4 regions of the Parendozoicomonas sp. 2304DJ65-17 genome follow, and region 1 is predicted to be linked to each of the others. Evidence: predicted binding sites of a transcription regulator. Region 1 holds the regulator's gene; each other region holds the start of a gene.

Region 1 (7,628 bases):
TAAATGCGAAAATCGCACCAACAGCGGCATACCCAACAAGAGATAAACAGGCCTTACCCAGAGATGTGACTATGGACATCTGGCTCTGCCTCTTGGTCGGAATCACTCTGGCCTGCTGGTACGGGCCGATCAGCAGTTGATCCGACTGATCACGGACATCCTGCATTTGCTGAAGATCGGCATCATCCTCAAAGGACGCTTTGTTTGACTGTTGCGGAGGGGTTCCTCCCTGTCTATTTACTCCCTTCATGTCCAACACTCCTTGTTAAACCTGAACCATTAAATAAGCCACCTCTGACCTTGAAATAGCCAGCAGAAAGCCTCGAATTACCCTTTTCGACCGGAGAAAACAGTAGGAGGTTCCGTGATGGTTAGTATGCCTAACAACACTGCAAGATGAGCTGACAGAGGGGAGAGGAATTAAACCCGCCGAAACGGGTTTAATTTACGGCATTAAACAATTCTATCTTATTGTTTAAGTCCTGCGGGGAAGGGGCTTAGAAGCATCTTCCAGCTCGGTGATACGCGCATCGTACTCGTCATGATCTTCAAGCTTACGGTTAGCCGCTTCAATCAGAAGCTTGTTTTCAGTAATCCGCTGTTCATGATCATTGGTTTCAGAGTTACACAGGCGACCACGTGTAGCGGTTCTTACACCCCAACGCAAGAAATCAACACCCATGGGGACTAGACCAACCGACCAGCCACCCTTAACCGCAGCCTTGTAGCTACCACCAGCACTCAATGCCTTGGTCGTCGCCTCAGAGCAACCAGCGCTTTTTGCAAAATTGTAAGCGCTCTTGGAAACTGCTTCTCCAGTTCCACCGAAGACAGCCCCGGAAATGATCCATGGCAGGTAATGGTAACTAAAGGATCTTATTCCATATAGGAACATAGAGCATACTTCTTTAGCTCCACGACCAGCAGAATAGAATGCGTTTGCGACTTTACGCTGACCAACAGCAGTTGAAGCAGTGTCATCACCGCCACCCATCTCAGCATCCTGCTGAGGGTTGCTAACTTCTACAGTTCGACCAGAGTTCTGCGCAGGGGGCCTAGTGTAATAACCCAGAGTTGTTAGTGCACCTACTCCTGCTGCAACAACACCGCCAATGATTAATGGACTTGGCATAAAAACCTCCATAGTTTTCTAGTGTTACCTGATCCCATAATTGTGTTTGAGCACAAATGGCCCGCCGGGCACATACCGGATCAGACGTTATGAGGCCTTCCAGCCTCCCATGCATGCCCAAAAAGCCCGGCAAGCCGGTGAGTTCATGCTTGTCACTATTGACCGGAGACTAACGAGGAGGTTCGTGAATGGAGGCGGTTCTGTCAGATTCACTAACGGGATTGATCAGGAGCAACGGAATGGCAACTCGGCAGAAAAACGGGTTCTCTATTGATAAACAGCAATGTGTGACCGATTTTTTTTCCGATGGGTTTTAATTTTTTTTGTAATGGCAACCCTAAAAGACACCAAAAAGATGACAAGAGACCATCATTTGAACAAAAACAACAGAAAAAAAACCATTATAGGTATCTGCCACAGGGTTAAAGTTAGCCCCGTATTCCCATACAATAGGCTCACTCTCTACATCAGCCAATCTGGTTCTTAGGGGCTCAATATGGCGCCAAAACTGAACGTACGGCATGCCAGCCAAGTAGCCTGCAGGGACTGTAGCCTGAGTCCTTTGTGTCTGCCACTGGCGCTTAAAATAGAAGATATTGATGATCTCGATGAGATCATCAAGCGCGGCAGACCATTGAAAAAAGGCGAACATCTGTTCCTGGAAGGTGATGCATTTCACAGTGTTTTCGCAGTGCGCTCCGGTGCGCTGAAAACATACACATCCACCAATGAAGGTGAAGAGCAGATAACTGGGTTCTACCTGCCCAGTGAACTGGTCGGCCTCAGTGGGCTGGATACAGATACCTATCCGGTGTCTGCCCAGGCTATTGAAACCACCATGGTTTGCGAAATTCCCTTTGATAAGCTCGAAAAGCTCTCCGACAGTCATCCTGCTCTGCGCCGCCAGCTTATGCGGATCATGAGCAAGAAGATTCGTGAAGACCAGCAGATGAAACTGCTGTTGTCGAAGAAAAATGCTGACGAGCGTATTGCGACATTCCTCATCAACCTGGCCAGTCGTTTCCGGCGCCGGGGTTTCTCCTCACAGTCTTTCCGCCTGTCCATGTCCCGTAACGAAATGGGCAACTATCTTGGTCTGGCGGTAGAAACTGTAAGTCGTGTTTTCACTCGCTTCCAGAAGGCGGAACTCATCCATGCCAACGGTAAAGAGATTGAGATTACCAACGCAATGGAGCTGTGTAGCCTCGCAGGTGGTAAACTGACTGACAGTCCTGAGGTTGTAAACATTCAGTAAGTTAGTGATATGAACCAATCTGCATTTAGCGAAGATCGTCTGCGCGGCCTGATCCGGGCCGTGCCTGACTGGCCGGAACCCGGTGTTATGTTCCGTGACATTACCACCCTGCTCAAGTCTCCCGAAGGCATGGGCATGGTTCACGAAACGTTTGCCGAACGTTACCGGAACAAGGGCATCACCCATATTGGCGCCTTGGATGCCCGGGGATTCTTGTTGGGAGCACCACTGGCTGCAACCCTGCACCTACCTCTGGTTATCTTCAGAAAGCCCGGCAAACTCCCCGCAGAAACAATATGCGAGGAATATACACTGGAATATGGTAAAGCAGCCCTTGAGGTTCATACCGACTCTCTTTCCGCTGGCGACAAGATCGTTCTGATTGATGATCTTATTGCTACTGGCGGCACCCTTCTGGCAGCGACCAAACTGGTTAATCGCCTGGAAGCAGAAGTCGTAGAAGCAGCAGCCATTATCGACCTGCCAGCTCTTGGTGGCTCATCCAAGCTGAAAGAAGAAGGCATTGCTTCCTTCGCACTCACCAGCTACTGATCCCCTCCGAACCAGTCTGGAATAACCGGGCTGGTTTACTTTCCTTTCAATTTTGCCGATGTCTCTTTCTGAAAGTTCTGTTATACCTTTAGGTACAACAACGGTTCTCATCGGAAGAGATAAAAGATATGGGTATCTGTGCCAAGGAACTGCGCACACTGGTTATTCGCCCCACGTTAAAACATTTAGGCCTGTGGAGCCCCGCTGCTGAGGATTTACTTTTGGGGACGGCAGCCCAGGAGTCAGGGCTTGGGGAACATCTCAAAATGGATAACCAGCGAGCACTGGGTATCTACCAGATCACACCCCGCATGCACCGAAATGTTTGGGATAACTTTCTTTCTACTCAGCCGGAACTGGCAAGCAAGGTGAGAGGTCTGGCCAGCCAGCATGAGTTTCTTCAGCATCCTCACGCCGAATTAGCCACAAACCTTTCTTACGCGACCGCGGTTGCACTAATGATCTATCTTCGCCGTGGTAAACCGCTGCCTGCCAACTTCAAAGATAACCCCAAACGGTTGGGGCGCTGCTGGCACAACAACTTTCACAGTAAACCACAGGGTACTGTCGATGACTTTGTCGACCACTACAACACCCTGATCCGAGGCAAGGAAACGAGCCAGAGCTAAGAAAGTCAGATTCTGGTATATGACAAGCTGCTTCAGCGGTTATTGCCCACGTGCTTCCGCACATTTCACACACAGGTTGGTGTAAGGCATGACTTTAAGGCGTGCCAAAGGAATTTCCCCACCACAGTCAACACAGAGGGTGTACTCTTCCTCGTCAATACGCTCAAGAGCTTTCTGGATAAGATGAAGTTCATTGACGGCCTCATTACCAAGAGCGTCTATTACCTCATCGTTTTCCCGTTCCTGAGCCTGCTCAGACCAGTCAGCATTGGCTTTTCGGGTAACATCTTTTTTTATGTTATCCAAACGCGCTTGCAACTCTGCCTGACGACTCAGCAACACTTCACGAAATTGGTCATATTCCCCTTTCATGGTTGATTCCCTCTGCACTTTCCTGACTTATGGAACTAAGACTGGCTGACTTATCACTACAGAAATGCCCTTATTCTTACATCTGGAGCAGGCATCCCCTTACATGATTTATGACTTCTTATATTTTGCATTCTAGGGTTTACGATCAGCGCGGCTGGTGACATATATCAACAACAGGCTGACCGAGTTTAGCAAACCTTCCGCGCCTTCCAGCAACAGAAACGGCCTATCACTATAATGCGACGTTTTAGCAGGAATACCAAGGGGCACATATCACAAGTCAGAAAAGTATGGCCAGTCAGGCAAGGATTGCCGGAATAGGCATCAAAATGGCTGCCGCGGATCCCATATAGTACGCGTGGCCAATGAATCCATTTCGGGGATATTCCTGTTTTACCAAATTGAGTACTTTTTTATCGATCTATGCCTAGTGTTGCACTTAACTGGCACCAAACCTCTTTCGTGTTGCACTTGCTCAAATTTATCCCCTTCTTCCCGGAAAAACTGTTGCACTTGGATGAACTCTTTTATTGCACATTGTTGCAGTTGACCACCAGAAATCCCTTACCCGCCAAGCCCTCAACCTTCCCACAATTTCGAAAAAAAATGGAACCTGATTCACATCAAAAAACACCTCTCCGTTAATCGTATCTTTGCCAGTGAAGAGAACAATTAATCAGTTCAAATAAACCGGCAGAGGGAATGAAAGATGAGAACATTTAGTCATATCGGAATTCCAACAGACGAGATTCACGGGAAAGAAGAACACAATCTCGATGGCGGCTTCCATATTACTGACTACTCAAAATCACCAAGCAAAGTGGAATGGCTGCGCTGTGATAAAACCTGCGTTTTGCCAGAGGTGCTGCAAAAAACTGCCCACGTTGCCTTCGAGGTTGATGACCTGGATAAAGAACTGGAAGGTGCCAATGTGCTACTGGAACCATGGATGGCAAATGATCACCTGCGCATTGCTTTCATTATCGAAGACGGCGCTCCCGTTGAATTAATGCAAGTCATTCACTGATTGTCAGAGCTTTTCGTTTATTTGCCACTCATTTGGAGAGCATGAATCATGTCCATGAAAAAGCTGATTAATGATCCTGAAAACCTGACACCTGAATTACTGGAAGGTCTGGCTCTGGCATTTCCAGAAAAGGTAAAGGTTGTTTCTGAAAAGATTGTTTGTCGCACACTTCCAAAACCTGAAAATAAAGTACGCATCGTTACTCTTGGTGGTTCTGGTCATGAACCAGCACTGAGCGGCTTTGTCGGTGAAGGCATGCTCGACTTCTCTGTGGTCGGCGACATTTTTGCCGCCCCCGGAGCTCCCAAGCTTTTCGAAGCCCTGAAGATGGCAAATTGTGAAGCCGGTGTTTTGCTTGTGGTGCTAAACCGTGAAGGCGACGTTATGGCTGCCAACATGGCCCTGGAAATGGCCAGGCGCGAAGGCCTGAATGTAAAAATGCTGCTGACCCATGAAGACATAAGTGCTGGCCTGGATGCTGACATCAAAGATCGTAGAGGCCTGGTCGGTTGCGTACCTGTGTATAAAATTGCCGGCGCCGCGGCAGAAGCAGGCCTGAGCCTTGACGAAGTGTATGAAGTCGCTGATCGCATTCACAAGAATATGGCTACTCTGGCAGCGGCTGTGAAAACAGCCACCCATCCACAGTCCGGTCTTGAAATCGCCGAGCTGGCTGATGACGAAATGGAAATTGGTATGGGCCAGCATGGTGAAGGCGGTGGCGGCCGCTGCAAGATGCTGTCTGCCAACGAAACCGCTGAAATCATGATCGATAACCTGTGCAAGGCTATTCAGGCTGATTCTGGCTATGAACTGATGTTGATGCTCAATGGTGCCGGTGCCACCACTTTAATGGAACTGCTGATTGTAAACCGTGCCTGTCATATCGCCCTGCACGAACGTGGAATCACTGTTGGCTGCAACTGCGTTGATGAATATCTCACTGTTCAGGAAATGGCAGGATTCCAGATGTGTATCGCCAAGGTTGATGCTCAACTCAAAGAGCTCTGGAAAGCTCCGGCAGATACCCCTTACTGGGTAACCCGTTAACTCTCAAACTTACAAACACATTCCACTCAACCGGGCAGAGTTCCTCTCTGCCCGCGAGATCTCTTTGCCGGAGGAATGCCATGACCCAAGAACAACTCACCAACCAGCAATTTATCGATATGTTGATGGCAGCCTCCCGGCATGTGCTGACTCATACCGACATACTGAACCAGCTGGATACAAAAACCGGTGACGGAGACCACGACACGACTATGCGCCGTGCTATGAAAGCACTGCAATCATCCATAGAAAAAGAAGCCGGGAAAGGCAGGAAACAGCTGGCGGATGCTGCTGGCTGGAACATTATGAGCCAGGATGGCGGTTCTGCCGGCATGCTGATCGGTGCATTCTTTATGGGCATGAGTGAAGGACTGGAGGGCGGACAGCCTGCTGTTCAGGAACTTGCTCTCGCCTTACGTGCCGGAACAACAAAGCTACTCAGCAACAGTGGAGCCAAGGTTGGCGAAAAGACCATGGTCGATGCCCTGATTCCCGCTATTGACAGCTTTGAAATTCTTGCAGAGAAAGGGGCAAATCCGGCAGAAGCATTCACAGCTGCCGCCGAAGCCGCTACCTGCGGTGCGGAACAAACAAAAGACATGCTACCAACCCGCGGCCGGGCAAAAAATATCGGTGAACGCGCCATTGGCCACACAGACCCAGGAGCCACCAGCATGTCCATGCTGTTTACTGGCTTTACCAACTACTGGGCCACACAGCAGTAAAACAACAGAATGAAGGAGGACAAACAATGGCGGACAAAGACGGTAATATTCTGGCGAAAAACTACAAGTTGGACATACCTCAGACGGCAGAAGGTTATCACCTGAAAGGCATGAACCACTGCGGCTGGGGCATGAAATATCGCCTGTCACGGATCTTCCGGCCAGACACTGGCAAAACTGTGATGCTGGCTTTTGACCATGGTTACATTATGGGAGCCACGGCAGGACTTGAACGTCTGGACCTGACTATTGAGCCCCTGGCGCCATTTGCTGATGCCCTTATGGCGACCCGCGGCGGCCTGCGCACCTGTATCTCTCCTGACCATAATAAGGCGGTGATTCTTCGTTCCACCTCTGATGGCACTGTTCTTATAGACGACATGAGCCAGGGAGTGGTCGGTGTTGATATTGAAGATGCTGTGCGCATGAACGCTTCAGCCTTGGCGGTGCAGTGCTTTGTTGGTGCAGAGCATGAATGCCAGAGCCTGGATAATCTGGTGAAAGTCATCGACGCTGGCAACCGCTTTGATATTCCAACCCTTGCCGTTACCGCCGTGGGTAAAGAGATGGAGCGCACTTCACGATACTTTACCCTGGCCACCCGGGTATTGGCAGAGCTGGGGGCACATATTGTCAAAACCTACTATTGCGATGACTTTGAGAAAGTAGCAGCAGCCTGTCCGGTGCCAATTGTTGTGGCCGGAGGCAAAAAATTGCCTGAGCGGGATGCTCTGGATATGGTGTACAGAAGCATAAGAGATGGCGCTGCTGGCGTTGATATGGGCCGTAATGTATTTCAGTCTGAATGCCCTGTTGCCATGATGAAAGCCATCAGCACTGTTGTACATGATGGCGAAAACACCAGCCACGCCTGGGACCTGTATTG
Region 2 (7,628 bases), on a different contig from region 1:
GGGAAGCTTCACTTGAGTCAGACAGGCTGTAACGCCCTTTAACAACAGGAACCCCAATCTGGCAGGAGTAAAACTTAGGGGCCGAGGTCTCAGCATCACACTGCTCTTCCGAGGCTCTTGCCAGACTCAGAGAGAAACAACAAAAGAGTGCGAAATAAAAACGACCAAACCCCACGGACATAGCTCCCAAAGGAAATAAATGGCAGCCATGAAAAGTAGCAGGCTCCGGCTGCAATCGCAGACGGAGCCTGAAGAGACGTTGTAAAAGACTGTTACTTATACAAGTGCGCGGGCAATGATTTCTTTCATTATTTCATTGGTACCGGCATAGATGCGCTGAACCCGTGCATCAGCCCAGGCGCGGGCGATTGGGTATTCCAGCATGTAGCCGTAACCACCGTGCAACTGCAGGCACTCATCCAGAACCTTGCACTGCAGGTCAGTGGTCCAGTACTTGGCCTTGGCAGCTGTTGGAACATCCAACTTGCCCTGAACATGAAGTTCCAGACAGCGATCGATAAAGGTACGGGCAATGCTGATTTCCGTATCCATCTCTGCCAGCTTGAAGCGGGTATTCTGGAACTTGGAGATAGCCTTACCAAACGCCTGACGCTCCTGAACATATTCTTTAGTCCATTCCAGGGCAGCTTCCATATTGGCAACAGCGTTCAGAGCTACAGACAAACGCTCTTGCGGCAGTTCCTGCATCAGATAGATAAAGCCCATGCCTTCGTTACCCAGCAGATTGCTTCTGGGAACACGCACGTCTTCGAAGAACAGTTCGGAAGTATCCTGAGCCTTCATACCAATCTTGTTCAGGTTACGGCCTTTGCTAAATCCGGGAGAACCCGCTTCAACCAGAATCAGGCTGGTGCCTTTAGCGCCTGCGCTAGGATCTGTTTTTGCAACAACAATAACCAGATCAGCCTGCTGGCCATTGGTGATAAAGGTTTTAGAGCCATTAAGAATATAATCATCGCCATCTACGACAGCTGTTGTGCGAACGCCCTGCAGGTCGGAACCAGCGCCTGGTTCGGTCATGGCAATAGCCGTTACCATTTCACCGGTAACCATTTTTGGCAGGTACTTTTGCTTGAGCTCTTCAGAACCATAGTGCTCGATGTAAGGCGCTACGATATCGGAGTGAAGACCAAAACCAATACCACTCAGGCCAAGGCGTGCAACTTCTTCATCAACAATGGCGTTATAACGGAAATCTACACCTACGCCGCCATATTGTTCAGACACAGTCGGGCACAGGAAGCCAAGCTCACCAGCCTTGTTCCAAAGGTCTCTGGCGATCTGGCCTTCTTTTTCCCAGGCTTCATGATGGGGAGCTGCTTCGTCCTCAAGAAAGCGACGAACACTTTCCCGGAACATCTCATGCTCGGATTCGTATACTGTTCTTGGAATCATTACCTGCTCCCCTTTACTCTTTTATTAAAATTGATCTTATTTAAAGTAGTGAACGGAGCTCACTGTGCCAGAGAGAAGGCGTGACTGTCTGTGACCTTTCCCGCCACATAGGCTGGCGTATTAATCCACAGTCTTCAAAAATTAATATTCTTCAAAGTCATCCTGTTCGAGCGGAACACCAGCTAAAGACTTCACCAAACGCATAGCTTGGTCCACTGAGCGAAAGCGATCCAGAAACTCCCCTTCCGGCGTAAGCACTTCAAAGCCAACAGACGACACTGCTCCATCTTTATTGAGTTTTTCTACCCGAAAAATATCGTAGCCCGCCATCCCACCAAAGCGTTGTCGGTTTGTTTCACTCATCTATCTTTCCTCTGATTGCAGACATCCGTTTGAAGCCTGTTCGTTCTCTGAAAATCATACAGGAAAAGTTCTCCACAACACCTGTGGATAACCCTGTGGTTTTCTTCTTAACTTGTGCAAAGAGGTATTGGGAAAACTGAGGCGGGAAAAACTGTTTGTTTTTTGTACAGTATTTTGAACGTGTAAAAAGTCAAACAAACAAGAACATTTTCGTCGTTTATCTACATAAAAAACGGCTTCCGATTGCTCGGAAGCCGTTTTCTAATCTTATGATGCGAGATTAACTTTTCCCGCACAAAAGACTATCAGATCATGGTAGCCACACTCAGCATAACCATAACGAATACAGTCAGAATACCCACCAGAGGCATTACAAACTTCACCCACTTGGCGTAGGAAACGCGGCCAATTGCCAGACCACCCATTACCACACCGGAAGTAGGAGTGATCAGGTTTACGACACCAGATGCAGACTGGTAAGCAGTAACAACCAGGTCACGGCTAACGTTAGCGAAGTCTGCCAGAGGAGCCATAACAGGCATGGACAGAACAGCCAGACCAGAAGTGGAAGGAATGAAGAAGGACAGAACGACCTGGATCCAGTACATCACGTTGATGAATACCATCTCGGACAGACCGGTTACAGCATTTTCACACCAGAACAGAATAGTGTCGGTGATGTTACCAGCGTTCATGATTACCACGATGCCACGGGCAATCGCGATAACGAAAGCTACACCCAGCAGGTCACGGGCGCCATCTACGAAAGTGCCAGTCAGTTCTTCTTCAGACAGGCGACCCAGCAGACCGATAACGATAGAAGCAACCAGGAACAGTGCAGACATTTCTGCCATCCACCAGCCACCGGAAGATACGCCCCAGATCATGATGCCGAAGGTTACTGCGAACAGAACCAGGATCAGCTTACGGGAAGCAGTGAATTCCAAAACTTCAGAACCGTTCTTCAGGAAGAACTCTTCGTTGGATTCTTTCTGGTCAGCAACCAGAGAATCTTTAGGGTTCTTGCGCACTTTCTCCGCATAACGCATAACGTATGCACAGGTAATAGCGAATCCCAGACCAAGAATCGCCAGACGCAGATTCATGCCATCCGTGAAGGAGATGCTGGCTGCGTCAGAAGCAATAACTGTCGCGAATGGGTTAACAGTAGAACCCAGAACACCGATACCTGCGCCCAGCATTACGATGGCAACAGCGGTCAGTGCATCGTAGCCTGCGGCTATAACGACTGGAATAAGCAACATATAAAACGGCAATGTTTCTTCCGCCATACCGTAAGAGGTACCACCGGCAGCAAACAGAGCCATCAGGATGGGGATCATCCACTTTTCACGGCCTTCCAGGGCTTTTGTTACCTGAGCAATACCAGCATCAATCGCGCCAGTCTTGGTAACTACACCCAGAAAGCCACCAATAATCAGTACGAACAGTGCTACATCAATTGCGCCGGCTTCATAGCTGGATGGGTCGTAGAAACCAGCAATGGGAGCCATTACAACATCAAGAAATCCCTGTGGAGTTGATTCAACTACCTGATACGTTCCGGCAACAGGAACTTCCTTACCAAGAGCTTCATTCATCACACGGTCATATTGACCAGCAGGAACGATAAAAGTGAGAGAGGCGACAAAAATAATTATCGCGATTAAGACCGTATAAGCTGAGGGGAATTTAAACTTGCCCATAATTTACTCTGTCCAGTAGATAGGGGGATAGCGCTGGAAGGGCTATTAACAGGCACCCTCTTCCGGTCGCTAATATCAGGCGTGGGCAATCATAAGGATTTCGAATGGGCCATTAATGACGCAGATCATAATTTATGACCATTATGATCATAAAATCAGCGAGACCTAAGAAAATACACCAATTGAATTAGTGTTATTACTTACAGTTTGCGATTTAAATCACTACAAAACCACAACCAAATCATTACAAACTAAAAAGATAAAAATTTATCTGTTCAGTTGAAACATGCTAGCCAGTTGGCGTTTTCTTTCTCTGGAAGGTGGTTCAGGTGGATTAGTCATTGAATAGACTTCAACACTCTTGTCTGAGCAGGGAGCTAGCTTCTGAAGAAGTTTTTTCTGCACACGCTGGTGCAGCTGTTCAACAAGATCTGGATGCCTGGCAAGTGCTTCTGTATTCACAAAAACATATCCTGCCTGACAAATCATTGCCGGAGCATGGGGAGACTGAGCCAGAGATATCATCGTTTGAAGGTCAACAGGTTTCATTATTATCTCCTTCTCTCAGTAGAAGATGCTTTCAGCCTGCCGCACTCAGCATAACAACCTCATTGTGAATCCCTTCCCAAACACCGAGCCACAGCATTGCATACTCGACTTTAATCCGCACAAAAAACTGCGGAAAACACCTACATCTTAACCGCCCTTTCCAGATTTGGAAAACCACTAAATGATAACCTTTACCTGACTATTACAAAAAATCAGATTATTTATCTCTTATAAGCATTTTTTAATAAAAAAAGCCGGCGCATGATGGCCGGCTTTTTATAAGTCTCTTTGAGCACAATCAGTGATTGCAGCTCGGTCCGTGAACATGGCCATGCTCAAGTTCATCTTTTGTCGCATCCCGCACATCAACAACTTCAACATCAAAGTGCAGATCCATACCAGCCAGCTCATGGTTGGCATTGATAATGACATCATTACCTTCAATAGCCATTACAGTGACAATGCGCGGTCCAACGGCAGTATCCGCATGGAACTGCTGACCAACGGTGACTTCGTGGTCACCGAACTGTTCACGGGGAACTGGCTGTACCAAGCTCTCATCAAACTCACCGTAGCCTTCGGCAGCTTCAACAAAGACGGACAGCTTGTCGCCAACACTCTTACCGGCCAGAACTTCTTCCAGACCAGCAACAATGCTTCCAAGACCATGAATATAAGCCAGTGGCTCATGACCTTCGGAGCTATCAACAACTTCCCCTTCTTCATCTTTCAGGGTGTAGTGAATCAGGACAACTTTGTTATCCACAACTTTCTTTTCAAGTGCGCTTGGATCAGCAACGACAGTCATGAAAGGGAATTTCCAAAAATAGAGTGAGCCACCAGAATAACAGCCTACGCAGTGATAAGCATGGAAAATAATCAGTCCGCCAGATTCTCGCTCAGAGAAGACAGTCGCTTGCCTGCCGGGGTGATTACCCATACCTGTGAATGCCTGGTTGAAGCATGTGTATCTTTGCGAATCAAGCCTGAGCGCCTGAGTTTCAGGCGAATTTTGCGCATAGATGTTTCGGTGAAAGCAAAATCAGCCGCAGCATGAGCCTGAGTATAGTTTGCCAGTGTGCTCTTGGAGAAGTGCTCTTCAAGAAATTCTGACAGCTCCCGCATAATGCGATCTTCACTGGCTTTGGGTGAAATCTGTGACAGGAAAGCTTCGCACACATCAGCCCATGTGAGAGGCAAATTCTGCTCCACAACCTGACAGTTACCACCAATATAGATGTGGCAACGGAACGAGAATAACTCCTGAGTATAGAGCCAGCCATCCAGATCCATATCAACAGCAATTTCGTCTTCCTGTTTCACCTCTGGTTGAACAGTTGGCACTGGTGTTTCCGGTGCTTTTTCTTCAAAAACAGGAACTGCAGGGACAGAACCTGCCCGAACCCAGCCAGGAGCAGGGTGACTATTAATAAAGGAAGGCCAGGTAGATTTCAGCAATGATGGGATATCTTTTCGTTCAGACCAGACCATCGAAGCACGGCCCTCAAATTGAGAACGGAAAGATTGAAGCCGGGCCAAAACCTCATCCTGAACAGAGGTATCCAGCTTTTCTTCTGCCAACAACCCGGAAAACACCGGAACACGGCGTATAACGGCATGGTTCAGCTCTCGGTGTTGCCAGCTGACACCCGAAGGAGGACGGGCAATATAAGTGTGGCCACTGAGCATCATCAGATAGTCACAGCCGTCGATAAGACTCTTGCGCTCATCCCATCCCAAACGACGTTCAGGCCAGACAGGGACAATCCCCAGCTTCAGCAAAGCGGGTAACAAAGTCTCGACTCGGGGCTCACCTGGAGCAGGAGCCACACTGATATAAACGCGATATAACCTGTCTGTCACCATCAAATCCTGTAGGCAGGCTTATAATTGTGAAATGGATTATAACGAATTTCTCTAAAAGAGAACCGGTTAGAACATAAAAAAGGCCGGCTTAACGCAGGAAAAACCTGATGAATGCTGATGCGATTTCAACTGTTAATGCAGCAATGTGGGATTACGGACTGGTGTATTTCCTACTGGGGGCCAGTATCTGGTTTACTTTACGCAGCCGGTTTATCCAGTTTCGCCTGTTGCCTCTGGCTACCCGGCTTCTGCTTCACTCCCGAGCAACAAAACAGGACCAAAGCAAAGGAATATCTACATTTCAGGCTCTGTGCACCAGCCTGGCCTCCCATGTAGGAACCAGTAACCTTGCCGGTGTTGCTATTGCTATCAGCCTTGGTGGACCCGGCGCTATTTTCTGGATGTGGGTAATGGCGCTTCTGGGAATGGCAACGGCATTTGTCGAAAACACCATGGCCCAGATTTACAAAACCAAAAATCCGGATGGTTCATTTCGGGGTGGGCCTGCCTACTACATAGAAAAAGCTTTGGGGCAGCGCTGGCTGGGTATCCTTTTCTCGCTAAGCCTGATCAGCGCCTTTGGCTTCTCGTTTAATGCTGTGCAGGCCAACTCTGTAGCCGCAGCTATGGAGGATGCATTCCATATTCCTCAGGAAGCAATCGCTATTATTCTGGTTGTTTTCTCTGCCTTGATTATTTACAGAGGCATACAGGGTATTGCTTCTTTCGCTGAGAAGTTTGTGCCCTTTATGGCTCTAGCTTATATTTCCATTGCCTTAACGGTCACAGTGATGGAAATTGATCAGCTACCAGCCATTCTCAACCTGATATTTCGCAGTGCTTTTGGTCTTGATCATGCTGTGGCCGGCGGAACAGGTTATCTGGTTTCACAAGCTATTGCTCATGGTATTCGCCGGGGACTGTTTTCCAACGAAGCGGGAATGGGTAGCGGGCCAAATCTTCATGCCATAGCAACACCTTATCCAGATCATCCGGTAACTCAGGGTCTGGTGTCCATGTTCAGTGTGTTCTTTGACACCATCATAATCTGTTCATCCACAGCAGCCATTATCCTTCTCTCCGGCGTGCCTTATGGTCAGGAAGGTGAAACCGGCATCGTTCTTACCCAGTCAGCGGTTCATGCCACCATGGGAAGCTTCGGTAAGCCGTTTATTGCACTGACAACGCTTTTGTTTGGATTTACGTCCATTGTCGCCAATACCTACTATGGTGAGTCCAGTTTGCGTTTTATTCACAACCGGGATCAGTGGGTTTCCATTTATCGTCTTCTGGTTTTGGTTATGGTGTTCTGGGGAGCAGTAGGAAGCCTTCCTCTGGTATGGGCTTTAGCCGATGTCACCATGGGCTTTATGACTTTGGTTAATCTCACCGCCATTCTTATCCTTTCCAAGCAGGCATTCCTGCTTCTGGAAGATTTTGAACACCAGTACCGGTCCGGAAAAAATCCAGTCTTTGACCGGAAAAACTTTCCAAAGCTTGACAGTACAATGGATAAAAACGTGTGGCATGAAAAGAAGGCAGAAGATCCCTCCAAACAGAGGCAATTTTTGTAGAAAAACACCAATTTTTATGTGATTTTCAGAGTAATAGACAACACAAACCAACTAGAGGAAATCGCCAACTCACACCTCGGCCATACCACCAACAAAGCAGTATAAGTGGCAATACTGTTACGGATTTCTATAATCCTTGTCACGGCGATTCACT
Region 3 (7,628 bases), on a different contig from region 1:
CGCACCATACCCGGCCGGCCAGTACAGTAATAAAGAACAGGCCGAAGGCGCAAATGATCAGCATCCAGGACAGCAGAATAAAGTCCTGAGGCAGAAAGGTTTCGCTAAAGATATGAAACTGGCGAGTGCCGAGATCCCAGAGTACAGCCTGACGGTCGCCCCATGTCAGCCAGACGGTTCCGAAATAGAGAAGAAAAAGAAGTGCGCCACCGTAGTTTCGCAGGTTGCGGTAGAAACCCTCAAAGGCGCGGGTGTAAATCTTTTCCCTTCGCTCATAGAGGTTAATCGTTTCTATTATTTCCGGTTCATTCTGCTGGTTTTCAGGCTTGATCACGGGGGACATTCCTCAACCGTTATTATTCAGGCTCTCGACGCTTTGATTTCGTTATTATTCTGGGGCTGGGGAGAGTTGTTCTTAGACTTAAAAAGATAAGCAGGCAGCTGACTAAGCTGCCTGCTGTTACGCAGTTTACTGTGTTGCTTTGTCTTTATTAGACAGGCTGTAAACATAGGCAGAAACGAGGTGAACCTTCTGAGGGCCAAGAATATCTTTCCAGGCCGGCATCACACCGTTACGACCCTTACGGATGGTGTATTCCACCTGAGTCTGGCTGCTACCAAAGAGCCAAACGTCGTCAGTCAGGTTAGGTGCACCAAACAGCTTGTTACCTTTACCATCGGCTCCGTGACACACCGCACAGGTAGTTGCATACGCAGCTTTACCCGCTGCCAGATCCTGTTCGCTGGCCTTGGTTTTCAGGCCGCTCAGGTCACGTACATACGACGCAACGTTGCGAACACCTTTCTCACCAAGAACTGGGCCCCAGGCAGGCATCTGGCCATTACGGCCATTCAGTACAGTGGCTTCAATTTCAGCAGCCGAACCACCCCATAACCAATCGTGGTCGTTCAGCTGAGGGAAACCAAAGGTACCGCCAGCATCACTGCCATGACACAGGGCGCAGTTGTTCAGGAAGATACGCTTACCCATGGACAACGCCTTAGGGTTGCTCTGCAGCTCTTCAATACTCTTGGCAGCATACTGATCAAACAGTGGCTGGTATTGACGGGCGTGCTTTTCCTGGTCAGCTTTCAGTTCGCCACGAGAGGTCCAACCCAGAATACCATCGAACTTGCCTGGCCAGATACCGGGGTATAGAACCAGATAAACAGCACTGAAAATCATGGTTCCCAGGAATAAGCCAATCCACCACATAGGCATGGGGTTGTCGTATTCGGTAATACCATCAAATTCATGGCCGACAGTTTCTTCCGTGGCCTTTTTGCGCTGCACTTTCCAGGTGGAAAACAGCACAAAACTGATGAATGCCAGGCATCCCAGGGTCAGAACCAGAACCCACGCGCTCCAGAAATCAGACATGTGGAGCCTCCTTCTTATTCTTGTGTATGCTGCCCGTCAGCCCTTCATCCTGAAAGGGCAGGTTGGCAGCTTCTTCAAAATCCTTATGCTTACGGTCGCTGTAAGCCCAGAGTACAACTGCGATAAAGGCCCCCATGCAGAACACTGTTGCCAGGCCTCGCAGGGTATTAATGTCGATATCCATTGCACTATCCCCCGCTTAACGCTTCTGGGTAATCACGGTGCCGAGGTTTTGCAGGTAAGCAACCAGAGCATCCATTTCAGTCTTACCCTGCACAGCCTCGGAAGCACCGGCGATATCTTCGTCGGTATAAGGAACACCCAGAGTTCTCAGGGCTTCCAGCTTCTTCGGTGTAACAGCACTGTCAATCAGGTTTTCATTCAGGTGTGGGTAAGCCGGCATAATGGATGCTGGCACTACGTCACGAGGGTTAACCAGGTGTGCGCGATGCCATTCATCGGAGTAACGCTCACCAACACGGGCCAGGTCAGGACCGGTGCGCTTGGAACCCCACAGGAACGGGTAGTCGTAAACAGACTCACCAGCGACAGAGTAATGACCGTAACGTTCTACCTCAGCCCGCAGTGGGCGAATCATCTGGGAGTGGCAGCCTACGCAACCCTCTTTGATGTATACGTCACGACCTTCCAGTTGGAGTGCGGTGTATGGCTTGAGGCCTTCAACGGGCTCTGTGGTTTCCTTCAGGTTGAACAGAGGAACAATTTCCACGAGGCCGCCGAAGCTGATGGCGAAGATCACGCCAATAACCATCAGGCCAATATTTTTTTCTATAATTTCGTGCTTGAGCATGTCCTTACTCCCCCTTACGCCATAGCCGCAGCGGCTTCAGACTCTTCAGGCTTGGAAGCGCGAATTGTCAGCCAGACGTTGTAAAGCATGACGAACATGCCGATCACAAAGAACCCACCACCGATCAGACGAACAACATAACCGGGCATGCTGGCTTCAACGGATTCAATAAAGCTGTACTGCAGGGTGCCGTCTACGTTAACTGCCTGCCACATCAGGCCCTGGGTAATACCGTTCACCCACAGGGCAACGATATACAGTACGGTGCCAATAGTTGCCAGCCAGAAGTGAGCATTGATCAGGCTTGTACTGTGCATGCCGTCACGACCAAACACTTTTGGAATCAGGTGATACAGGGCACCGATAGATACCATGGCAACCCAGCCAAGAGCACCGGAGTGTACGTGGCCGATAGTCCAGTCAGTGTAGTGAGACAGGGCGTTTACAGTCTTGATCGCCATCATCGGACCTTCAAAGGTCGACATGCCATAGAAAGACAGGGATACCACCAGGAAGCGCAGAATTGGATCAGTACGCAGCTTGTGCCATGCGCCGGAGAGAGTCATCACACCGTTGATCATACCACCCCAGGAAGGAGCCAGCAGGATCAGGGACATCACCATACCCAGGCTCTGTGCCCAGTCAGGCAGAGCGGTGTAGTGCAGGTGGTGAGGGCCCGCCCAGATGTAGATAGCTACCAGTGCCCAGAAGTGCACGATGGACAGGCGGTAGGAATATACCGGACGCTCAGCCTGCTTCGGTACGAAGTAGTACATGATGCCCAGGAAACCGGCGGTCAGGAAGAAGCCTACTGCGTTGTGTCCGTACCACCACTGGATGGTTGCATCCATGGCGCCGGAGTATGCGGAGTAAGACTTGAATAGGGTGACCGGCATCTCCATGTTGTTCACAATGTGCAGAACAGCCACGGTGACGATGAACGCGCCAAAGAACCAGTTAGCTACATAAATGTGCTTGGCCTTGCGCTTCATAATGGTGCCGAAGAAGACAATCGCATACACCACCCATACGATAGTGATCAGGATGTCGATCGGCCATTCCAGTTCAGCGTATTCCTTGGAGGAAGTCATACCCAGAGGCAGGGTAATGGCCGCCAGTACGATAACCAGGTTCCAGCCCCAGAAGGTGAAGGACGCCAGGGCATCGGAAATCAGGCGAGCCTGACAGGTACGCTGTACGACGTAGTAAGAGGTTGCGAACAGAGCTGATCCACCAAACGCAAAAATCACCGCATTGGTATGCAGTGGTCTGAGTCGCCCAAAGGTCAGATAAGGTTCGAAGTTAAGTTCAGGCCAAACCAGCTGCGCAGCGATAAAGAGCCCGACGGTCATGCCGACGATCCCCCATATCACCGTCATTACTGCAAACTGGCGAACCACTTTGTAATTGTAATGTGTGTCCGTTGCGTTGCTCATATCGCGATCCACGATTGCGGTTGTACGTATAAACCGAGATAAGTATGAAAAAGCTCGCTGCACTCAACAATGACATAGATCAATTGCTGGTTATTTAGCAGGCGATTTTAACCTTTTCACACAGTTCTTCAGGCTTATGGTGTAGTGGAGCGTACTACCTTATTGCTTTTTTTAGGGTGGTATGCGGTGGGCGAATGCGGAAAATGCTACGCCACCGGCTCCTTTTGGCGGCGCAATCATAACAGAATCTAGGTGTAAATACGCAAGCTCGGTTGTAATAACCGGATAAAAAATATGGTCTTTGTCTGTCGTTTAACCAATGGGCAGAACTGTGCGTCCATATTGTTCATTTATAACTTCGGCCATTGAGAGGTACATGGCCGATGCACCACAGATTATTCCCTCAAAACCGGCAAAGGTTCCGATGCTGGCGGAACCGGTAAAATCTCTGGCTGCCAGCAGAAAAAACAATAGTGCGAGAGAGGCAAAAACAAATTGCAGAACTCTGGGGCTGCGCAGGGTACCGAAAAACATAAACAGTGTGAAAATACCCCAGAGCCCGAGGTACCAGCCCATAAACGCAGGAGGTGTGGACTGGGCAACAGAAGAATCCAAACCGGGAAACAGCAGTAAAGCCACAAGACTTATCCAGAATAAACCGTAGGATGTGAAGGCCGTGGTGCCAAAGGTATTGCCTTTGCGAAATTCCAGAATGCCAGCAATAACCTGTGCTGCGCCCCCGTAACAAAGACCCATGGCGAGGATCATCCCGGTTATCGGAAAGAACCCGGCATTATGAATATTGAGCAGAACGGTGGTCATACCGAAACCCATTAGTCCGAGTGGCGCTGGGTTAGAAAAGCCGTCTGTTTGCATGGGATTGCTCCAGTTGTGAAATGGTTCATGCGGTGCCAGGCGGAGTAGGTATAGACCAAAGGCCGGGAGTGTAAGATGTGTTGTTGAGTTCTTTTAATAAAAAGGAAAGCCTCCGCAAAAGCAGAGGCTGGATGTTTGTTATCGATAAAGCTTTACGATTTTGTAAGAAGCTCCGGATAATTCTGCAAACTGTTGTAAGGTTCCTTCTGCCAGAAGGCTGATGCCACGATAGAAATCTGTCGTTGCATTCTGTTCCATGTTTTCCAGAAAACGGGGGGGCCAGGTGAGTACGTGCTCTGTTAAGAAACTACTGCAGGCATCTAACCAGGGTTGAACTTGTTCACCTTGTTCATGAGCTTCCAAAGCTTTGTTAGTGAGATGCGCCAGAAAAGCAAACATAAAGCCAATATGATCTTCTGGTTCCCGGGTAGGCGTATCAATAACAATGCCGTACTCGTGGTAAAAAGCTTTAGCCGCCATTGTTGGTGAACCGCAGTTCAGTTGTTCTTCCGTGAGGTAAACCGAAGCCCATGGTGCTGCTTTAAGAATATCCGGCCCCAGAAACAAATCCGCATAATCTTTACTTAATGTCTTGAAGTCTTCCTGGTCTGCTTTTCTTAAGAAGCACAGGCCGTTTTCTACTTTCTTGTTATTGTTGATAAGAGGCCAGCGATCAACAAGTTGTTCACCGATCAAAGTGTTAAGAAAAGCCTGTGTGGGTGGAATGTGGAAACTTTGATAAAAAAACTGGCTGGCGATGTTTAAACCGGCCATCAGTTCTAGCTGTGTGTCATTCATGGCTTTTAAGAAATCAGTGATTTAAATCAAGTGGTTAATTGCTTCGCTAATGTACTCATGTCAATAACGATTATAGAAGCCTTTGTTTCACGTAAATAAAACGTATTTTTCCTTATAAATAAACGGGTTAGCTATTGAAAATAGTGTGTAAAATGCCTGTCAGCAGAAACCCTTCTTAATGTGTGGTTATTGAGAACTGTTCGCGTTTTAAAAAGGGTAGGAATTATTTTTTCTGGTTGATTCCAGCCAGAAATCTCTCTGCAGTTTCGACTCGTTCTGAATGTTTACCTCTGGAACCATTATGAAAAACTGGCTTGATCAGATAGTTCTGCCGCCTATTAAGCGACGGAGCTTTATGAAATGGACGACTGCTATTGGTGGTGCCGCTGCTGTCACCGGTAGTGGATTGCCCCTGAAGTCCATTGCCAAAGAAACTTCTGAAACGCCAGCCAAGACTGAAACCAAATGGTCTGCCTGTATGGTGAACTGTGGTAGCCGTTGTGCGCTGCAGGTTCATACCAAGGATGGCGTGATTACCCACGTTGAATCTGATAACCGTGGTAATGACAGCGAATTTGGCAAGCACCAGATGCGCGCCTGCTTGCGTGGTCGCTCTATCCGTCGCCGTGTTTACAACCCGGATCGTCTGAAGTACCCCATGAAGCGTGTGGGTACCCGTGGTGAAGGCCGCTTTGAACGCATCAGCTGGGATGAAGCCCTGGACTTGATGGCAGACAAGATGAAATACACCATCAACGAATATGGCAACGATGCTATGTTCATGGTGTATTCCACCGGTACCCAGGGTTACAAGACAGACGGCAAGGAATCCTTCAAGCGTCTGTTTAACCAGGTGGGTGGTTTCCTGAATTACTACGGTAACTACAGCTGGGGCCAGATTCAGTTCGCCCTGCCATTCACCTACGGTTCTAACAAACCATCCGCTTACGGCAGCTTCACTTCTGAAATGAAGAATGCCGATCTGGTGGTTGAATTTGGTTACAACCCAGCTGAAACCCGTATGAGTGGTGGTGGTGAAATCTATGAATACACCACAGCTCTGCGTAAGAGTGGTGTACGCACCATCGTTATTGATCCTCGCTACACCGACACCATGCTGGGTAAAGAAGATGAGTGGATTCCCATTCGTCCAGGTACCGATGCCGCGCTGGTTGAAGGTATTGCCCACGTTCTGATTACGGAAGGTCTGGTTGATCAGCCATTCCTGGATAAGTACTGCCAGGGCTACGATGAAAAATCCCTGCCAGAAAGCGCTCCAAAGAACGGCCACTACAAAGCTCACATTCTGGGTAACGGCTCAGATGGTATTGCTAAAACTCCTGAATGGGCTGCCAGTGTTACCGGCATTCCGGCCAAGAAGATTATTCAGCTGGCCCGTGAAATTGGTAACGCCAAGCCTGCGTTTATTTCTCAGGGTACTGGTATCCAGCGTCAGGCGAACGGTGAACAAACGTCCCGTGCTATCTGCATGCTGCCAATCCTGACCGGTAATATTGGTCTGCCAGGCACCACCACTGGTGACATGCCAGGTAACTGGGGTTACAAGGTTGCCAAGCTGCCAAGTGGTACCAACCCGGTTAAAGCCAGCATTCCATTCTTTGGATGGAGTGAAGCGATTATGCGTGGCCCTGAGATGACCGACATTACTGACGGTGTTCAGGGTGTTAAGCAGCTGAAAAATCCGATCAAGTTCATCCTGAACTACGCCGGTAATATTCTGGGTAACCAGCACGCAGATATTAACAAGACTGCTGAAATCCTCCGTGATGACAGCAAGTGTGAGTTTATTGTGGTTGTTGAAAACCACATGACCCCAACCGCGCGTTTTGCTGACCTGCTGCTGCCAGACGTAACTACTCTGGAAAACACTGACATCAGTAGTGATGGCTACTCTTCCGGTTCCATGGGCGGCGTGTTCCCGCTGACTCAGACTATCAAGCCACTGTATGAGTGCCGCAGCGCCTATGAAATGTGCATTGGTCTGGCAGAGCGTTTTGGTATTAAAGATCAGTACACCGAAGGTCGTACCCACGAAGAGTGGATTCAGCACCTTTACGCTGGCCTGATGAAGAAAGATCCAAACCTGCCATCCCTGGAAGAGTTGCGTGAGACAGGCCCTTACATGGTAGAGATGCCAAAAGAAGGCCGTATTGCACTGGAAGACTTCCGTAAGGATCCTGTTAAGCATGCACTGGGAACGCCATCCGGCAAGATTGAAATCTACTCCACCAAGCTGGAAAAGATTGTTGAAGAGTGGACCCTGCCAGAAGGTGATGTGATTACTCCGCTGCCCCAGTATGTGACG
Region 4 (7,628 bases), on a different contig from region 1:
CGTAATCTCTGACCCGCCCAAGAAACCCGAATCCAACTACGGCAACAGGCCTATCTGATTCTCTCACAGGATAGAACCTGTCCGACAAGGCCCGCGCTTATGCGGGCCTTTTAGTTACCACTATTAAATCACCGCAATCGGTGAATGCTCTCCAGATTCTCCAGCCTTCAGCTCTCCAACACATTCCAGAGTCAAACCGTAACGCTTACCAGCATCCAGTAATTCCTGTTCATATTGAGAAGAAACCGCTACCAGCAAACCTCCACTGGTTTGAGGGTCACACAAAACCTGCTTTTGGCGATCAGTCAACTCCGGCAGCTTGTGCCCATAACTGGCATGGTTACGACCGGTACCGCCGGGTACACAGCCAAGGTGTCGATAATGCTCAACTTCTGGCAGCAGTGGAACTGCGCCCTCTTTAATCACAGCACTGACACCACTACCTTCACAGATTTCCAGAAGGTGCCCCAGAAATCCAAAACCCGTTACATCAGTCATGGCAGATACACCAGGAATCCGGGCAAACTCTGCACCAGGTTTATTCAGTGTGCACATGGCATCACGGGCAATATGAGTATGTTCCGGTGCAATTTTCTTTTGTTTCTCTGCTGTGGTCAGAATACCAATACCCAAAGGTTTGGTTAGGTAGAGTTTATCTCCGGCTTTAGCTGTGTCGTTCTGCTTTAGATTTTCAAGAGCAACCCGCCCGGTCACTGCCAGTCCAAAAATAGGCTCAGGGGCATCAATACTGTGTCCACCGGCAAGAGGGATTCCGGCATCAAGGCAGGCCTGACGACCGCCATCAACAACCTTTCTTGCTACATCTGGCCCAAGAACATTCACTGGCCAGCCAAGAATGGCAATCGCCATCATCGGGGTTCCACCCATGGCATAAATATCACTGATGGCATTTGTGGCTGCGATTCGGCCGAAATCAAATGGATCATCCACAATCGGCATAAAAAAGTCGGTGGTACTGATAACACCTTCGCCGTTGCCCATATCAAAAACAGCGGCATCATCTTTAGATGCATTGCCAACCAGCAGGCCGGGGAAGTCAGGCAATTGAAGGTCACTCTTCAAAATCTGATCAAGAACCTGAGGAGAAATTTTGCAGCCGCAACCGGCACCATGACTGTATTCAGTGAGTTTAATTTCACTCATGGGGTAACCCTTAATTAGGAAGCTCCGTTCAATAGGGAGCGAAGCCGCCAACTCTAACGCTCAGGAAGGTTTTCTGCCAGTTGTTGTGATACGTACAAGCCCCCACCAGCGAGCATCGTTATTTTTAAAGCGCGCCGTAACCTGATCGTATCTTTTTTCATCAAAGCCATGTTTCAGTAGCAGCGGCCTGAGCTGAACCAAAGTCAGCTCTAATAGTTTCCCTTCTTCATGGTTACCACGTGTCAGAGGTGAATAGGCATGGGCATTCACATCAACAAGGCCGTTCTCCTCGAATAGAGACGCATTCCTATAGCCAGAATAAAGAGAAAAATTGTTATGTTCTTCCAGGGAATCCAACAGACTCTGCACATAGGTGTTCAGATCCGAGTCGCTGAAGAAGCTCTGGAATGAAACACCTGAAGGCAAAAGGCCAATATCCTCAATCATTAATACGCCTCCTGGTTTTAAAGCCCCCACCAGCGATTTCAAAACCTGTTCCCGTTCAGGAATGTGCATCAATACGGCTCGGGCAAAAATAAAGTCATATTGATTCGTGGGAAGATCGTCTGTAACCAGATTCTTTTTTAATACCCGAACATTCGGCAGCTTAATTTCTTCAAGAAACTTTGGCTCCATATCCAGGGCATCAACCAGCCCATCAGGCCCAACTTTATCTGCCAGCCAGCGGGTTACTCCTCCAAGCCCAGCTCCAACATCCAGGCAGTGCCAGCCTTTTTCAATACCAATCTGTTTTAACTGGGAAGATGTACCTGGGTCTAACCAGTTTTCTAACAGTGAAAGCCGTTCCTTCGCTTTATCCCACTTGTTATCCAGTGTGTACTGCTCATCAGCAAATACACTGCCTGCGAAAAAAATCAGGGCAAGAGCAACTAGAAAACGTCTCAACAAAATTCCGGAACTCTGCATTTCGAACCTCCTCCAGAAAGCAGCAGTGTAGACACCAATGCTTCAGTCTGGAGAAAAAGGCATAAAGCCCGAGATTTCCTTTTCGGCCGCGCCTGAGTTTGACCTGTAACAATTCCCCCATTTTCTCCTGTGATACAACGATGTCAGCAATACCCTAAAAGACAACAGACAGGTACATGTCATGATTACCACTGCCATTTTCCCAGGTCGTTATGTTCAAGGGGATCGTGCTCTGGAAGTTCTGGGAGAAGAAACAGAGCGTCTAGGTAAGCACGCTTTAGTTTTGCTGGACTCATTCATCAATGAACATTATGGCGACCGTATCGCCAGCATTCTCGCAGAGAAAATCGGCTTTACCTGCACAACGTTTAATGGTGAGTGCTGCAAGGAAGAGATTGAGCGCATTCAAGGATTGATCGAAAACCACACTGCCGATGTCATCATTGGTATTGGTGGCGGCAAGACTCTTGATACCGCAAAAGCGGCTGCTCACTTCACCCATCACCCGGTTATCATCGTTCCCAGCATTGCCTCCACAGACGCTCCTTGCAGTGCTCTGTCTGTTCTTTACACCGAAGCCGGTGAATTTGATTGCTACGTTATTCTTGATCGCAACCCGGATGTGGTTATTGTCGATAGTGATATTGTTGCTAAAGCACCAGCCCGCATGCTGGTTGCCGGTATGGGTGATGCCTTTGCAACCTGGTTTGAAGCAGAGCACTGCCGTCGCAATCAGGGTACTAACATGACTGGCCGCCAAGGCCCCCAGTCTGCTCTCACTCTTGCTGAACTCTGCCATGAAACCCTGCTGGAATATGGCCCAATGGCTTTGGAAGCCTGTCAGCAAAATGTTGTTACTCCTGCTCTTGAGCGCATTATTGAAGCCAACACTCTGCTCAGCGGTATTGGTTTTGAAAGTGGTGGTCTGGCAGCCGCACACGCGATCCACAACGGTTTAACTGTTCTGCCCGGCTGTCATGGTGCCCTGCACGGTGAAAAGGTTGCGCTTGGTATTCAGGCCATGATGTTCCTGAGTGATCAGGACAGCGAGATGGTTGATATGGTTTACAGCTTCTGTGAAGCCGTTGGCCTGCCAACAACCCTGGAAGCTGTCGGCCTGCACGATATTACCGACGAACAGATCATGGCTGTTGCTGAGGCCGCCTGTGCAGAAGGCGAAACCATTCACAACGAACCTTGTGAAATTAATCCACGTACCGTATTTGCGGCTCTGAAAGTGGCTAATGCGGAAGGTCTGCGCCGTCAGGGTCGATAAGCCTTTAAACACTATTCTCTTTAACCAGACAGGTGTTGTTCATACCCATGAGCTACACCTGTTTTTTATGGCCTGTTTTATTTTGAGGGTTGCAAAACTGTGAGTGTGAAATAAAATACTGGGAAACAGTGTTTCCAATAAAATAATAAAGACAGGTTACACCATGCTTGCTCCCCGTATTGTTTTCCCAGCGGTTATGGCTCTTTGCCTCACTGCTGTCTGGCTTTTGCTGCAAAATGGCGTTCACGAAGGTATTGCTGTATTTGTGGTACTTGTTCCCGGTGCGCTGACTATCGCCTTTCTTGAGAGACTGATGCCCTACCGGCAGGACTGGAATAAGTCTGATGGTGATACCAAGACCGACTTAATCCACCTGGTTATTGCTCAGATTTCCATTCCCCGGTTGATGAAACCGGTATGGCTGGCCTCTCTGGCCACAGCAACTGTCTGGGCAGGGCAAACCTTTGGCCCTGATCTCTGGCCTCATCATTGGAACATCGTCGCACAGTTGTTCCTGATTCTGGTGATTGCTGAATTCGGCCGCTATTGGTTTCACCGAGCGGCTCACAACGTCACATTCCTATGGCGCTTCCACGCCGTTCACCACAGCCCTAACCGCCTTTACTGGATGAATGCCGGACGCTTTCATCCCATCGAGAAGGTTTATCTGCTGATTCCTGAAGTTGTTCCCTTCGTTATTCTCGGCACAAATGCCGAAGCACTGGCCATGTATTTTGTCTTTAACGGGATTCATGGACTGTTCCAGCACAGTAATATTCATGTTCGCCTTGGCTGGCTGAACTACATCTTCTCGATGACTGAGTTGCACCGCTGGCACCATTCCAAGTGGATTGAAGACTCCAACAATAACTACGGCAACAACCTGATTATCTGGGACATTATTTTCGGCACCTTTTACTGGCCTAAAGGTAAAGAGGTGGAAAGCATTGGTGTTTTTAACCCGGAATATCCAAAAGGTTACCTTGGCCAGCTGGCCGCTCCATTCCAGGGTGATATTGATAAAACTTCAACCGATGGCATCTGCCACCACCAGGAGAAGCCAGTATGAGTCGTTTATCTAAATTTATGCACGGCTATGCACTGGTGTTTGCCGCTGTACTGGCTGTTGGAGAAACACTGGTCATTCTTAAAACAAATAAATACTGGCCATTATCACTGGATGATTATCTTGCCGTGCTTGCTCTCGCCGGTCTGGCACTGGCCAGTAGAAAATCACCACGTCTACTGGCGCTGATTCCTGCCGTATGGGCTTTCGTAGCCGGTAACCTTTATGCCATGCTGTTCACTCGGCTGGATCCGGTTCATGGTTCTGGTGAAAGAATTGGCCTTCTGGTTGTTGCCCTGAGCGCAGCTGTAGCAGGTATTATTGGCGCCGTTCGCGTTTGGCACAGCAATAACACTAACAATAATTAAAAGAGGCTGTTTATGAGCGAAAATACCGCAGAGAAAACGTTTAACTCATTTGCTGAGTTTTATCCTTATTATCTGGAAGAACACAGCGACCCTGTTTGCCGCGCCCTGCACTATGTTGGCAGCCTGCTGGTTCTGTCGCTGTTGGGTTATGCCATTGTCACGAGCCAGTACCAGCTACTCTGGTTTCTGCCTGTTGTCGGTTATGGCTTTGCCTGGGTTGGGCATTTTATTTTTGAGAAAAACAAACCCGCCACATTCAAATATCCGTTCTACAGCTTTATCAGTGACTGGGTAATGCTGAAAGATTTCTTTATGGGTCGCTTCCGCAAGTAACTTCTTCACCCCAGAGAATGCGCCTTGGCATTCTCTGGTAATTTTCTCTTCCCAACCTTCTCTTATTTTTTATTTTGATTTTTATCATAGATTTCTACTGTACGGTGCTGTTATAAAACGCCCCCTCGACTCTGGCACGAAGTTATAGGGATAAGTGCCAGTACTTATTTTCTCTAACAATAGAAGACCTATGTCGTACAAAGACAGCAAACTGTGTCTGGTACGCAAGGGTTAAACTTCATGAATGCATTAAAAGCACACGAGATTCGCGGCACCTGGGCGCCTCTGTTTCTGCAAATAAAAGAACACAGTGTTATCGACTTTGGCTTTATTGACGAAGAAATAGCGATAATCCAAAGGTCTGGTGTCAGCGGCGTTTATGCTGGTACAAACTCCAGTGAGTTCTTCAATCTTACTTTTACCGAATACTGCCGCTTGATTGAGCGCTTCGCCTCGTCCTGCCACAGACACGGCATTGCATATCAGTTGGGAGCCTGCCATGCACACCCTTATGAAAGCCTCGAAAGAGTGGCTGTAGCTGCTGACCACGCACCAGCGGCCATTCACTTAATTCTTCCGGACTGGGTTGAAGCCAACCGTCGGGGCGTTCTTCGATTCATGAAGGGGTGCGCCAAGAACTCACGGGATCGTGGCCTGATTCTCTGTAATCCACCAAATGCAAAAATCCAGCTAACACCAGAGGATTATCTTTGGTTAGCTAATGAAGTGCCTGAACTCGTTGGTATCAGCGCATCCGGTGGAGATGACAGCTGGTATGAAACCATGCAACCAGTTATGGAACAAATTACTGTTATGGTTCCCGGGCAATCCCTGGCAACAGGTTTGTCCAAAGGTGCCCATGGTTCCTGCTCAAGCATTGCCGGTATGAACCCCTGCGCCGCGCAGTCATGGAATGAGCTGACTCTCAGAGATCAGGATGCAGGCCTTGAACTGGAAAGGCGCATCCAGCAATTTGTGCGCGAATGTATAAATCCATTGGTCACAGAACATAACTATCCACTGCATGCCTGCAGCAAGTTTATGGCTGTTGCTTCCGGATGGTGTGACGATCTTCATCAGCGATTGCGCTGGCCATACTCCTGGGTTGAAGACAGTCATCTGGAATCTGTTCGCACCCGCGGGAAAGAGTTAATCCCAGAGTTTTTCGAGCATATCAAATAAAACAGCCCATGGAAGGAGTGAGGGCAACAAGAGCCCTCTTCCTCAAACTTACACTACGTACAACTCGCAATATTTTTTTTATTTAGGGAATTCCGCCTGTCCGCAACAGTGCCAGCAAAGCATATTTTCAAGATCAACCCACCCCCCACAGAAAATAAACCCAAATAATAAAGAAAAACAAAAAAACCTATCGAAAAGCCCTTATTTTTCAAGACCTTGTATAAATACTAATGCTTCTATAGAGTGCGCGAAATATTACTAAAACACATAAAACGTGAACATTTTTTGTTCAGGGAGACACTCATTCTATGAGCAACAATCTTGCCACTCGTATTATGATCGCCCTGGCCGCGGGTCTTCTTCTTGGCGGTTTGATTCAGTCTTTTGCAGCACCTGACGGTTTCCTGCAAACCTATCTTGTCCAGAATATTTTCGGCACCGGTGGCTCTCTGTTTGTCGCCATGATCAAGCTGGTTGTTGTACCGCTGATCTTTGTCTCCATTGTTAATGCCGTATGTTCCTTGGAAGATGTTGGCCAGTTTGGTCGTCTTGGCATGAAGACCTTCAGTCTCTACCTGGTGAACACTGTTATCGCTATTGCTGCTGCGATTGGTCTGGCAACACTTATCCAGCCCGGCTTGGGGGCCGACCTGGGTCTTGCCGATGCAACAATGAGCCTGAACATCAAAGAGCCACCTTCCATGCTGGCAATGATCGTGGGTATTGTTCCTGTTAATCCATTCAAGGCTTTTGCAGACGGCAACATCCTGCAAATCCTGTTCATGGCCATCACAACTGGTGTGGCGATTAAGAAGCTTGAGAACCATGAGACTCACAGTGCCAGCAAAGCTTTTGCGGTAGCGAACAGTGTAATGATGAAGCTGATCACCATGATCATGTCTCTGGCTCCATGGGGTGTGTTCTTCCTTACTGCCAAGCTGGGCGCGACTCTGGATACCGCCAGCATTCTGAGCGTACTGTCCTACGTTGGTACTGCCCTGGCTGTTATGGTGTTCTGGTTGTTTGTGTTCTACCCGCTGACCATCAGCCTGATTACTCGTCGCAACCCGCTGGACTTCCTGCGTCAGACTCGTGAACAGATGATGTTTGCACTGTCTACTGCCAGCTCTAACGCAACTATCCCAGTGACTCTGCGCACCCTGACCGACAAGCTGAATGTTTCCAGCCGTGTTGCCGGTTTCTCTGTACCATTGGGTGCAACCATGAATATGTCTGGGGCTGCCATTTACATGGCCGTCGCCACTATCTTTGTCGCGAATGCTTATGGCGTAGCTTTGGGTACAACTGAGCT

The links. Region 1 encodes FNR, which switches genes on or off when oxygen is low (the NO sensors DNR and NnrR bind a similar motif). Its sites were predicted from a motif close to TTGATNTANATCAA; they were not measured.
Region 2: ACY2RR_RS06405 (YfcC family protein) is a predicted target of FNR. The motif match lies at 3,601-3,614, and genes of this name have one in related genera.
Region 3: ccoN (cytochrome-c oxidase, cbb3-type subunit I) is a predicted target of FNR. The motif match lies at 3,698-3,711, and genes of this name have one in related genera.
Region 4: ACY2RR_RS04735 (glycerol dehydrogenase) is a predicted target of FNR. The motif match lies at 2,190-2,203, and genes of this name have one in related genera.

The regions. Positions count from the first base shown of each region.
Region 1 covers NZ_JBYVJV010000018.1:29,858-37,485, reverse strand. The annotation lists gene ACY2RR_RS24245 (hypothetical protein) at 1-250, opposite strand, end outside; gene ACY2RR_RS24240 (hypothetical protein) at 476-1,132, opposite strand; gene fnr (fumarate/nitrate reduction transcriptional regulator Fnr) at 1,629-2,387, shown strand; gene ACY2RR_RS24230 (adenine phosphoribosyltransferase) at 2,397-2,939, shown strand; gene ACY2RR_RS24225 (hypothetical protein) at 3,068-3,568, shown strand; gene ACY2RR_RS24220 (TraR/DksA family transcriptional regulator) at 3,608-3,940, opposite strand; gene ACY2RR_RS24215 (VOC family protein) at 4,650-4,967, shown strand; gene ACY2RR_RS24210 (dihydroxyacetone kinase subunit DhaK) at 5,016-6,017, shown strand; gene ACY2RR_RS24205 (DAK2 domain-containing protein) at 6,098-6,742, shown strand; gene lsrF (3-hydroxy-5-phosphonooxypentane-2,4-dione thiolase) at 6,769-7,628, shown strand, end outside.
Region 2 covers NZ_JBYVJV010000002.1:300,294-307,921, reverse strand. The annotation lists gene ACY2RR_RS06420 (hypothetical protein) at 1-181, opposite strand, end outside; gene ACY2RR_RS06415 (acyl-CoA dehydrogenase family protein) at 277-1,416, opposite strand; gene ACY2RR_RS06410 (hypothetical protein) at 1,558-1,779, opposite strand; gene ACY2RR_RS06405 (YfcC family protein) at 2,085-3,485, opposite strand; gene ACY2RR_RS06400 (hypothetical protein) at 3,753-4,034, opposite strand; gene ACY2RR_RS06395 (FKBP-type peptidyl-prolyl cis-trans isomerase) at 4,333-4,842, opposite strand; gene ACY2RR_RS06390 (DUF4062 domain-containing protein) at 4,914-5,897, opposite strand; gene ACY2RR_RS06385 (alanine/glycine:cation symporter family protein) at 6,008-7,474, shown strand.
Region 3 covers NZ_JBYVJV010000008.1:8,934-16,561, forward strand. The annotation lists gene ccoG (cytochrome c oxidase accessory protein CcoG) at 1-343, opposite strand, end outside; gene ccoP (cytochrome-c oxidase, cbb3-type subunit III) at 470-1,381, opposite strand; gene ACY2RR_RS18050 (cbb3-type cytochrome oxidase subunit 3) at 1,374-1,565, opposite strand; gene ccoO (cytochrome-c oxidase, cbb3-type subunit II) at 1,581-2,192, opposite strand; gene ccoN (cytochrome-c oxidase, cbb3-type subunit I) at 2,207-3,628, opposite strand; gene ACY2RR_RS18065 (acetate uptake transporter) at 3,941-4,504, opposite strand; gene ACY2RR_RS18070 (TorD/DmsD family molecular chaperone) at 4,643-5,302, opposite strand; gene ACY2RR_RS18075 (DMSO/selenate family reductase complex A subunit) at 5,604-7,628, shown strand, end outside.
Region 4 covers NZ_JBYVJV010000001.1:1,035,026-1,042,653, forward strand. The annotation lists gene ACY2RR_RS04720 (hypothetical protein) at 1-58, shown strand, start outside; gene selD (selenide, water dikinase SelD) at 124-1,164, opposite strand; gene ACY2RR_RS04730 (methyltransferase domain-containing protein) at 1,225-2,091, opposite strand; gene ACY2RR_RS04735 (glycerol dehydrogenase) at 2,273-3,367, shown strand; gene ACY2RR_RS04740 (sterol desaturase family protein) at 3,531-4,436, shown strand; gene ACY2RR_RS04745 (hypothetical protein) at 4,433-4,801, shown strand; gene ACY2RR_RS04750 (Mpo1-like protein) at 4,814-5,134, shown strand; gene ACY2RR_RS04755 (dihydrodipicolinate synthase family protein) at 5,375-6,316, shown strand; gene ACY2RR_RS04760 (dicarboxylate/amino acid:cation symporter) at 6,625-7,628, shown strand, end outside.